2 regions of the Clavibacter capsici genome follow, and region 1 is predicted to be linked to the other one. Evidence: riboswitches for the same ligand, from Rfam matches in the RefSeq annotation. Region 1 holds a riboswitch; the other holds the start of a gene.
What was found. Region 1 has a riboswitch for thiamine pyrophosphate ahead of AES38_RS06775 (ECF transporter S component). Riboswitches for the same ligand answer to the same signal wherever they lie in the genome.

Region 1 (4,413 bases):
GGTCGGCTCGTCGAGGACGAGGAGGCGCGGCGCGGTCGCGAGCGCGGTCGCCACCGAGAGGCGCCGCTTCTCGCCGCCGGAGAGGGTGAAGGGGTTGGCGCGCGCCAGCCCGTCCAGGCGGAGGCGGACGAGCAGCTCGTCCACGCGGCGCGCGGACCCCGTCGGATCCATGCCGACGGCGCGCGGGCCGACCTCGAGCTCCTGGCGCACGGTGCCCGCGAGGAACTGGTGCTCGGGGTCCTGGAAGACCGTGCCGATGCGGGCCGCGAGCTCCCGGGAGCGCCAGGCCGCGGGATCCGGGCCGAGGCCGCCCGCCAGGCGCGCCTCGGCGACGACCTGTCCGGCGAGCGGGGGCAGGAGGCCGCCGAGGGTGAGCGCGAGGGTGCTCTTGCCCCCGCCGTTCGGGCCCGTGAGGGCGGTCACCCGACCGGCGCGGAGGCCGATGCCCGTCGCCTCCGCCACGACCGTGCCGCGCGCGCGGCCGACGGCCAGGTCGTCGGCGCGCACGAGGGGCACGGGCGCGGCGGACGCGCGCGGGGGCGCCAGCGGTTCCCTGCCCGGCACCCACACGCCGGACGCGGCGAGCGACGCGCCCTGGTCGCGGAGGACGTCGTCGGGCGCGCCGTCGGCGAGGACCCCGCCGTCGGCCGCGAGGACGACGACGCGGTCGACCAGGTCCCGCCACACCGCCACGCGGTGCTCGATCACGACGAGCGTCGCGCCCGTGGTGGCGACGACCGACTCGACCGCGCGCCGCACCTCGGCGACGCCCCCGGGATCGAGGTTCGCGGTCGGCTCGTCGAGCAGGAGGAGTCCGGGCCGCATGGCGAGCACGCCGGCGAGGGCGAGACGCTGCTTCTGCCCGCCGGAGAGCGCGGTGGTCGAACGGTCGAGGGCCACGTCGAGCCCCACGGCGTCCAGGGCGTGGCGGACGCGGACCCAGATCTCCTCGCGCGGCACGCCGAGGTTCTCGCAGCCGAAGGCCACGTCGTCGCCGACGCGGGAGAGGATCACCTGCGCGTCCGGATCCTGCAGCACGAGCCCGGCCCGACCGCGCCGCGCGGCCGGATCGTGCCCGTCGACGAGCAGCGATCCGCGGGTCTCGCCCTCGTCGTCGCCGCCGAGGACGCCGGCCAGCGCGTGCATGAGCGTGGTCTTGCCCGCTCCCGAAGCTCCGAGCAGGAGCACGCGCTCCCCCGGCTCGATCACGAGGTCGACGTCGCGCACGGCCCAGGCGCTCCGGCCGGCGTGCCGCCAGCCCCAGCCGGACGCCCGGACGGATGCGCCGCCCGCCGCGTCGACGGACGCGTCCGGGCCGGCGAGGGCCGCGCGCGGAGCGGTCGGACGGCGCCCGGGCCGCCGCACGGTCAGACGCGGGCCGCGGTGTCGCGGCCCGAGGCGAAGCGCGACAGGGCGCCGGTGCGGGCGAGCGCCCGCGCGACGAGCCACGACAGCAGCCCGGCGATGACGGCACCCGACACGAGCGCGGCGACGGTGTAGATCGTGGCGAACAGCGGCGTGGAGCCCGGGTAGTAGGTGATGAGGTCGGTGATGGCCATGCCGAGCCCCGCGCCCATCCCCGCGAGGACGGCGACGTAGGCGCGCCAGTTCGCGTAGAGGAACACGAGCAGCACGAGCTCCGCGCCGAGGCCCTGCGTGAGGCCCGAGAGCAGCGTGCCGACGCCCCAGACGTTGCCGACGAGCATCGAGACGAACGCGGCGAGCAGCTCGCCGTACAGCGCGGCGCCGGGCTTCCTGATCACGATGCCCGTGAGGACGCCGGCGAACAGCCAGCCGCCGCCCGCGAGGGCCTGCAGGCCCGGCAGGAGCGGCTCGAAGAAGCCGCCGACCGGCACCGACGCGGTGTTCCAGATGACGAAGACGACGCCGGACGCGACGCCGAGGACGCTCGCGACGACGATGTCGATGACGCGCCACCGCGCGCGCAGGCCGGACCGGGGGGTCCGGGCGTCGGCGGCGACGGAGGCGGCGGGTGCGGTGGACGAGGGTGATGCGGTCACTGGTCGTGCCCTTCTGGTTCGTGGAAGAGGGCACGGGTACGAGATGAAAGCCTCCCTGCGCTGGCATGATCCAGATCAGGTTCGACGGTCGAAGATTGGGGATCTTCCTCTCAGCCCGGCTCACCGGACTCCCGTGTTCACGGTGATCCTAGCGCGGGGACGACGCGCCCGGGACGCACGACCCCGGACGCACGGGAGCGCGGGCGCCCGAGGGCACCCGCGCTCCGCGGTGGTCGTGAGAGAGGGCGCTACTTGAGCGTCTTGATGAGCTTGACGAGGACCTTGCCGGAGATCCAGATGACGGGAGTGGCGACCGCGAGCAGCGCGATGACGTTCGGCTGGAACCGCACCTCGCCGTCGGTGGCGATGTAGGCGCCGATCGGCCAGGTGGCGCCGCCGCCCCCGCCGCCGCCCGCGACGTTGCCGTCGGAGTCGGGGAGGTCGCTGCCCCCGCCGAAGCCGTACCAGGCGAATGCCACCGGCACGATGGTCGAGCCGTCGATGTCGAGGGGGTCGCCGTAGACCGTCCCCACTCCGGCGTTCTTCACGTTCTCTGCGAGCTGTGCGACGAGGTTGGTCATGCGTCCCACCGTACCCCGCGGCGACCCGCGGATGCGGGGCGATCCGCGCGCTCGCGGTAGCCTCGCCCCTGGTGCGTCGCCGCGTCGCATCCGGCCTCCCCCGCCGCTGCGGCAGCTGCGGATCCACCGCCTGCCCCGCCCCCGACGGACCCCGCGCTCGCGCGCGCCGCCCGAGGGACGAGTCGACCCAACTGGAGGACCACTTGCACACCTGGCCCGGAAACCCCTACCCGCTCGGCGCGACGTTCGACGGGAGCGGGACGAACTTCGCCCTCTTCAGCGAGGTCGCCGAGCAGGTGCAGCTGTGCCTCTTCGAGGAGGACGGCACCGAGACCCGCGTGGACGTGACCGAGGTCGACGCGCACGTCTGGCACTGCTACCTCCCGCACGTGCAGCCGGGCCAGCGCTACGGCTACCGCGTGACCGGTCCCTACGAGCCGGAGAACGGCCACCGGTCGAACCCCGCGAAGCTCCTGCTGGATCCCTACGCCAAGGCCACCTGCGGCGAGTTCGACTGGCACCCGTCGCTGTTCGCCTACGACTTCGGCGACCCGTCGAGCCGCAACGACGAGGACTCGGGCCCGCACATGATGCTCGGCGTCGTGGTCAACCCGTTCTTCGACTGGGACGGCGACCGGCTCCCCCGCACGCCCTACAGCGAGACCGTCGTCTACGAGGCGCACGTGAAGGGCCTCACCCAGCTGCACCCGCGGATCCCCGAGGAGCTGCGCGGCACGTACGCGGGCATCGCGCACCCCGCCGTGATCGACCACCTGCAGCACCTCGGCGTCACGGCGATCGAGCTGATGCCGGTGCACCAGTTCGTGCAGGACAACACGCTGCTCGAGAAGGGCCTCCGCAACTACTGGGGCTACAACACCATCGGGTTCTTCGCCCCGCACAACGCGTACTCGTCCACGGGCGAGCTCGGCCAGCAGGTGCAGGAGTTCAAGTCGATGGTGCGGGCGCTGCACGCGGCCGGCATCGAGGTCATCCTCGACGTGGTCTACAACCACACGGCCGAGGGCAACCACCTCGGGCCGACGCTCTCGTTCAAGGGCATCGACAACCAGGCCTACTACCGGCTCATGGAGGACGACCCCACCTACTACATGGACTACACGGGCACGGGCAACTCGCTCAACGTCCGGCACCCGCACTCGCTGCAGCTGATCATGGACTCGCTGCGCTACTGGGTCACCGAGATGCACGTGGACGGCTTCCGCTTCGACCTCGCGTCCGCGCTCGCGCGCGAGTTCTACGACGTCGACAAGCTCGCCACCTTCTTCGAGCTCGTGCAGCAGGACCCCGTGGTCTCGCAGGTCAAGCTCATCGCCGAGCCCTGGGACGTGGGCCCCGGCGGCTACCAGGTGGGCAACTTCCCGCCCCAGTGGACCGAGTGGAACGGGAAGTACCGCGACACCGTGCGCGACTTCTGGCGCGGCGAGGCCTCCTCGCTCGGGGAGTTCGCGGCGCGGATCACGGGATCCGCCGACCTCTACGAGCACTCGGGCCGGCGCCCGGTGGCCTCGATCAACTTCATCACGGCGCACGACGGCTTCACGATCGCCGACCTCGTCTCGTACAACGAGAAGCACAACGAGGCCAACGGCGAGGGCAACGCCGACGGCGAGAGCCACAACCGCTCCTGGAACATGGGCGTGGAGGGGCCGACGGACGACCCGGGGATCCTCACGATGCGCGGCCGCCAGCAGCGCAACATGCTCGCGACGATGATCCTGTCGCAGGGCGTGCCGATGATCCTGCACGGCGACGAGCTCGGCCGCACCCAGCTGGGCAACAACAACACC
Region 2 (4,413 bases), 760 kb from region 1:
CGAGGAGGGCGTCGCCGGACTGGGCGACCATCACCGGATCCAGCACCACGACCGGAGGGCGCACCGCGCGCAGCCAGTCGGCGACCTCGTCGACCACCGCCGCGGATCCGAGCATGCCGACCTTCACGGCGTCGATGACGACGTCGTCGGAGACCGCGTCGAGCTGCGCGCGGAGGAACGCGACGGGCGGCACGTGGATCTCCCGCACGCCCCGGGTGTTCTGCGCCACGAGCGCCGTGACCACGGCCATGCCGTAGCCGCCGTTCGCGGCGATGGACTTGAGGTCGGCCTGGACGCCCGCGCCGCCCGTGGGATCCGTGCCCGCGATGCTGAGGACGCGGGGCACGCGTGCGGGGTCGGCCGCACCGCCCGGAGTGGGCGGCGCCGCCGCGTCGCCCGCCGTCGTGGATCCGCCGCCGCCGCGCACCCGCACACGCGCCCACGCCTCGGCGAGCTCGCGCGCCGCCGCCTCCGGGTCCTCGGCCGCGCAGATCGCCGACACGACGGCCGTGCCCGCGCCGCCGGCCGCCGCGACCGCGTCCACGTCGCGCACGTCGACGCCGCCGATCGCGACGCACGGCACGGGGGAGAGGCCCGCGATGATCCCGAACCCGTCGTGCCCGAGCGGTGCCGGGTGGTCGGGCTTGGTGCTGGTGGGGCGGATCACGCCGACGCCGAGGTAGTCGACCGTGCCCGCGGGCAGCGCGCGCACCGCCTCCACGTGCGCCGGCGTGTTCGCCGTGAGGCCCACGACGAGGCGGCGGTCGGGGCTCGCGGCGTCGAGCATCCGCCGCACGAGGTCGGCCGGCACGTCGGACTGCCCGACGTGCACGCCGTCGACGCGCATGCCGCTCGCCAGGGCCGCCAGCACCACGTCGACGCGGTCGTCGACGACGAGCAGCGGACGCGCGGCCCCGGGATGCGCCGCCGCGTGCGCGTCGATCGCGTCCGCCGCCGCGACCACCGTCGTCAGCAGCTCGGCCGCGCTCGCGTGCTTGTCGCGGACCTGCACCGCCGTCGCTCCGCCCGCGACCGCCGCCGTGACGACCGCGGGCACGCCGCGCTCGCCGCACAGGGCGGGGTCGGTGACGAGGTAGACGGAGAGGTCGATCCCGCTCACGAGAGGCGCTCGCGCTGGGCGACCAGCTCGGGCGTGGCGGCGTCGAGCGCGTCGAGCAGCGCGACGGCGAACGACCCGGGCCCGCGCGATCCCTCGGCGGCGACCTCCGCGGCGATCGTGTACACGCTCGTCGCGGCCACGGCGGCCCGCAGCGGATCCGGATCCGTCGACGCGAACGCCGCCATCACGGCCCCGAGCGCGCAGCCCCCGCCGGTGACCTGGGTGAGCAGCGCGTCGCCGGTGTGCACGCGCACGGTCCGCGTCCCGTCCGTGACGTGGTCGACCGGTCCCGAGACCGCGACGACCGTGCCGAAGGTGCGCGCGAGCAGCGTCGCCGCGTCGAGCGCGGCCTCGACCTCGTCGGTCGCGTCGACCCCGCGCCCGCCCGCGCCGCCGGTCGCGAGCGCGATGACCTCCGACGCGTTGCCGCGCACGATCGTCGGCGACAGCGCCACGAGCTCGTGCGCGAGCCGCGTCCGCACCGGCAGGGCGCCGACGGCGACCGGATCCAGCACCCAGGGCGTCCCCGCGCCGCGCGCCGCGTGCGCGGCCTCGACCGCCGCCTCCCGCTGCTCGGCGTGCGGCGTGCCGAGGTTGACGAGCACGCCCGACGCGACCCGCGCGAACGGCCCGGCCTCGGTCGGCACGTCGGTCATCGCGGGCGCGGCGCCCAGCGCGAGGAGGACGTTCGCGGTGAACCCCGCGACCACCTGGTTGGTGATGCACTGCACGAGCGGCACGCGCTCCCGCAGCAGGTGGAGGAGGTCCGCCGAGGCGGTCCCCGTCCGGGCGATCTCGTCGATGTGCGGGCGCGCAGCGCTCATGGTGACATCCCTCCGCCGGTGCGAACCGGATCAGGTGCGACGGGTCTCATCTCAGCCCTCGTGGGCACCCCGTGTCAGGGATCCACCCTAGGGCCAGACGCGTCGCACCTGCCAGGACGGCCGGCGGCGGTGTCGCGGATGTGTCGTGCTGGGGAGCTACGTCGTCTCCGCCAGATGATCCTTCGGTCCCTGAGGAGTCGCCAACCCCTTCCAGAAGGCGCCGTCGCGGTCGTGCTGACCGATCAGCTCGGGTAGCGAAGCGGAGCCGTCCGTCCCTCGGGTCGTGATGTCGTCGAGCGATGCGATCACATCGAGCACCGAGCGGGGGCCGAACTGGCCCGCGAGGCGCTTGGCCTTCGTGCGTACGTTGTTGGGCGTCGGACCCGCGTCGACGATGGAGTGGTTCCACAGGCGATTGTGGTGCGCGCACCGATTGCGGAGGTAGACGAAGGCCCTCACCCGGTAGGCGAAACCGGCTTTGGCCACGCCGATGCTCGTGGCCACGGAGTCGGCGAGAGCGCCTTGGGCTCCCCGTTCCACCACCTTGGACAACGTGCCGAACGACCAGGCCTCGACGGCGGACCACACGGGCAGACCTCCGTAGTCGGAGCTGTCTCGCGCCTCCCCTCGGTAGCGGAGGATGTGCCGGTCCTTGCTCCGGTCTATGTCCCGGAGGCAGGACTCGACGGTGGGCTCCCGTCCGCCGACGTCCTTGTAGAAGCCCTGCTCGAGATGCGTCCCATATGCGCCGTGCTCACGCCCGATGACATGGGCGACGTGCGACCGCAGCAGGAGCTCGACGTGGGCGAGCGGCCGGACGAGGGAGTCGCGCAACGACGCATCGGCGTCGTAGACGCATCGGATGTCGTCGAACGCCGTGCCGGGCAGGAAGTCGTCATCGCCGAGATGAGGAGCTCTCTGGAAGTAACGCGCGTACCCCGAGAACCTGTAGTAGTTGTTCGACGCGAGGAACCGGGCGCAATCGGATTCGTCGGTCACGAGCAGACCGCGGCCAGCCATCAGGGCGATCTGATCGGGCCAGGACAAGTAGGGCTTCATCGCACCCCTCGGAAAGAAAAGGCCCCTCCCATTTGAGCATCGTCGAGAGGCTTGGGAGGGGGTCGATTGCCTCCATGGTACCCGATCGGCTATACCGCGGCGCCCGTCATCCACCGCCCGCCACGCGTCTCGCGGACCGCCGAAGCATCGTCCGCACTGCGGGAGGGGGAGCCCGCCTGACTCAGGCGAGCCCCGCCACGTCGAGCACCCACGCGTAGTCCGACGCGCGCTCGCGCCAGGCGTCGTATCGGCCCGACTTGCCGCCGTGGCCGGCCTGCATCTCGGTGCGCAGCAGCACGGGCGCGCCGACCTCGCGGAGGCGGGCGGTCCACTTGGCGGGCTCGACGTAGAGCACGCGCGTGTCGTTGAGGCTCGTGACCGCGAGGATCCGCGGGTACTCCACGCCCTCGCGCACGTTCTCGTACGGCGTGTACGACTTCATGTACGCGTAGACCTCGGGGTCGTGCAGCGGGTCGCCCCACTCGTCCCACTCGATCACCGTGAGCGGCAGCGACGGGTCGAGGATGCTCGTGAGGGCGTCCACGAACGGCACGCCCGCGAGGATCCCGGCGAAGCGGTCGGGCGCGATGTTCGCGACCGCGCCCATCAGGAGTCCGCCGGCGCTGCGGCCCTCGGCGACGAGCTTCTCCGGGCTCGTCCACCCGCGCGCGATGAGGTGGTCGGCCGCCGCGACGAAGTCGGTGAACGTGTTGCGCTTGGTGAGCGTCTTGCCCTCGTCGTACCAGCGCCGGCCCATCTCGCCGCCGCCGCGCACGTGCGCGATCACGAACGCCATGCCCCGGTCGAGCAGCGACAGCCGGGCGATGGAGAACGACGGGTCGATGCTCGCCTCGTACGAGCCGTAGCCGTAGAGCAGGAGCGGCGCGGGCGTGCCCGGGTGCACCAGGCCGCGCTTGTAGACGACCGACAGCGGGATCTCGGTGCCGTCCTCCGCGGTCGCCCACTCGCGGGTCTGCACGTAGTCGTCGGGGTCGTAGCCGCCGCGCACGGGCTGCTGCTTGAGGAGGCGGAGCTCGCGCGTCGCGAGCACGTAGTCGTAGGTGGTGGCCGGGGTCGCGAGGCTCGTGTAGCCGAGGCGCACGGTGGGCTGCGCGAACTCGGGGTTGCCCGCCGCGCCGACCGTGTAGATCGGCTCGTCGAAGGCGATCTCGTGCAGCTGCTCGCCGTCGAGGACCCGGTCGAAGGGGATCACGCCGACGCGGGTGAGGCCCTCGCGGCGGTAGGAGACGACGAGGTGGTCGGCGAACGCGCTGGCGTCCTCGAGGCGCACCTCGTCGTCGTGGGGGATGACGACCTGGCGGTCGCTCGTGGAGGTGGGGTCGTCGGCGGGCACGTCGATCAGCTCGAAGTTGGTGGCGCCGTCGTTGTGCAGGATCAGGAGCCGGTCGC

Region 2: it holds a riboswitch for thiamine pyrophosphate, as region 1 does, so the genes downstream of both, thiM (hydroxyethylthiazole kinase) here and AES38_RS06775 (ECF transporter S component) in region 1, are expected to answer to the same signal.

Annotation. Positions count from the first base shown of each region.
Region 1 covers NZ_CP012573.1:1,436,487-1,440,899, reverse strand. Annotated here, with positions in the region: gene AES38_RS06780 (ABC transporter ATP-binding protein) at 1-1,365, opposite strand, end outside; gene AES38_RS06775 (ECF transporter S component) at 1,368-2,021, opposite strand; TPP riboswitch at 2,057-2,157, opposite strand; gene AES38_RS06770 (hypothetical protein) at 2,270-2,602, opposite strand; gene glgX (glycogen debranching protein GlgX) at 2,806-4,413, shown strand, end outside.
Region 2 covers NZ_CP012573.1:2,191,926-2,196,338, reverse strand. Annotated here, with positions in the region: gene AES38_RS10325 (bifunctional hydroxymethylpyrimidine kinase/phosphomethylpyrimidine kinase) at 1-1,120, opposite strand, end outside; gene thiM (hydroxyethylthiazole kinase) at 1,117-1,944, opposite strand; TPP riboswitch at 1,935-2,026, opposite strand; gene AES38_RS10315 (Abi family protein) at 2,101-3,003, opposite strand; gene AES38_RS10310 (S9 family peptidase) at 3,185-4,413, opposite strand, start outside.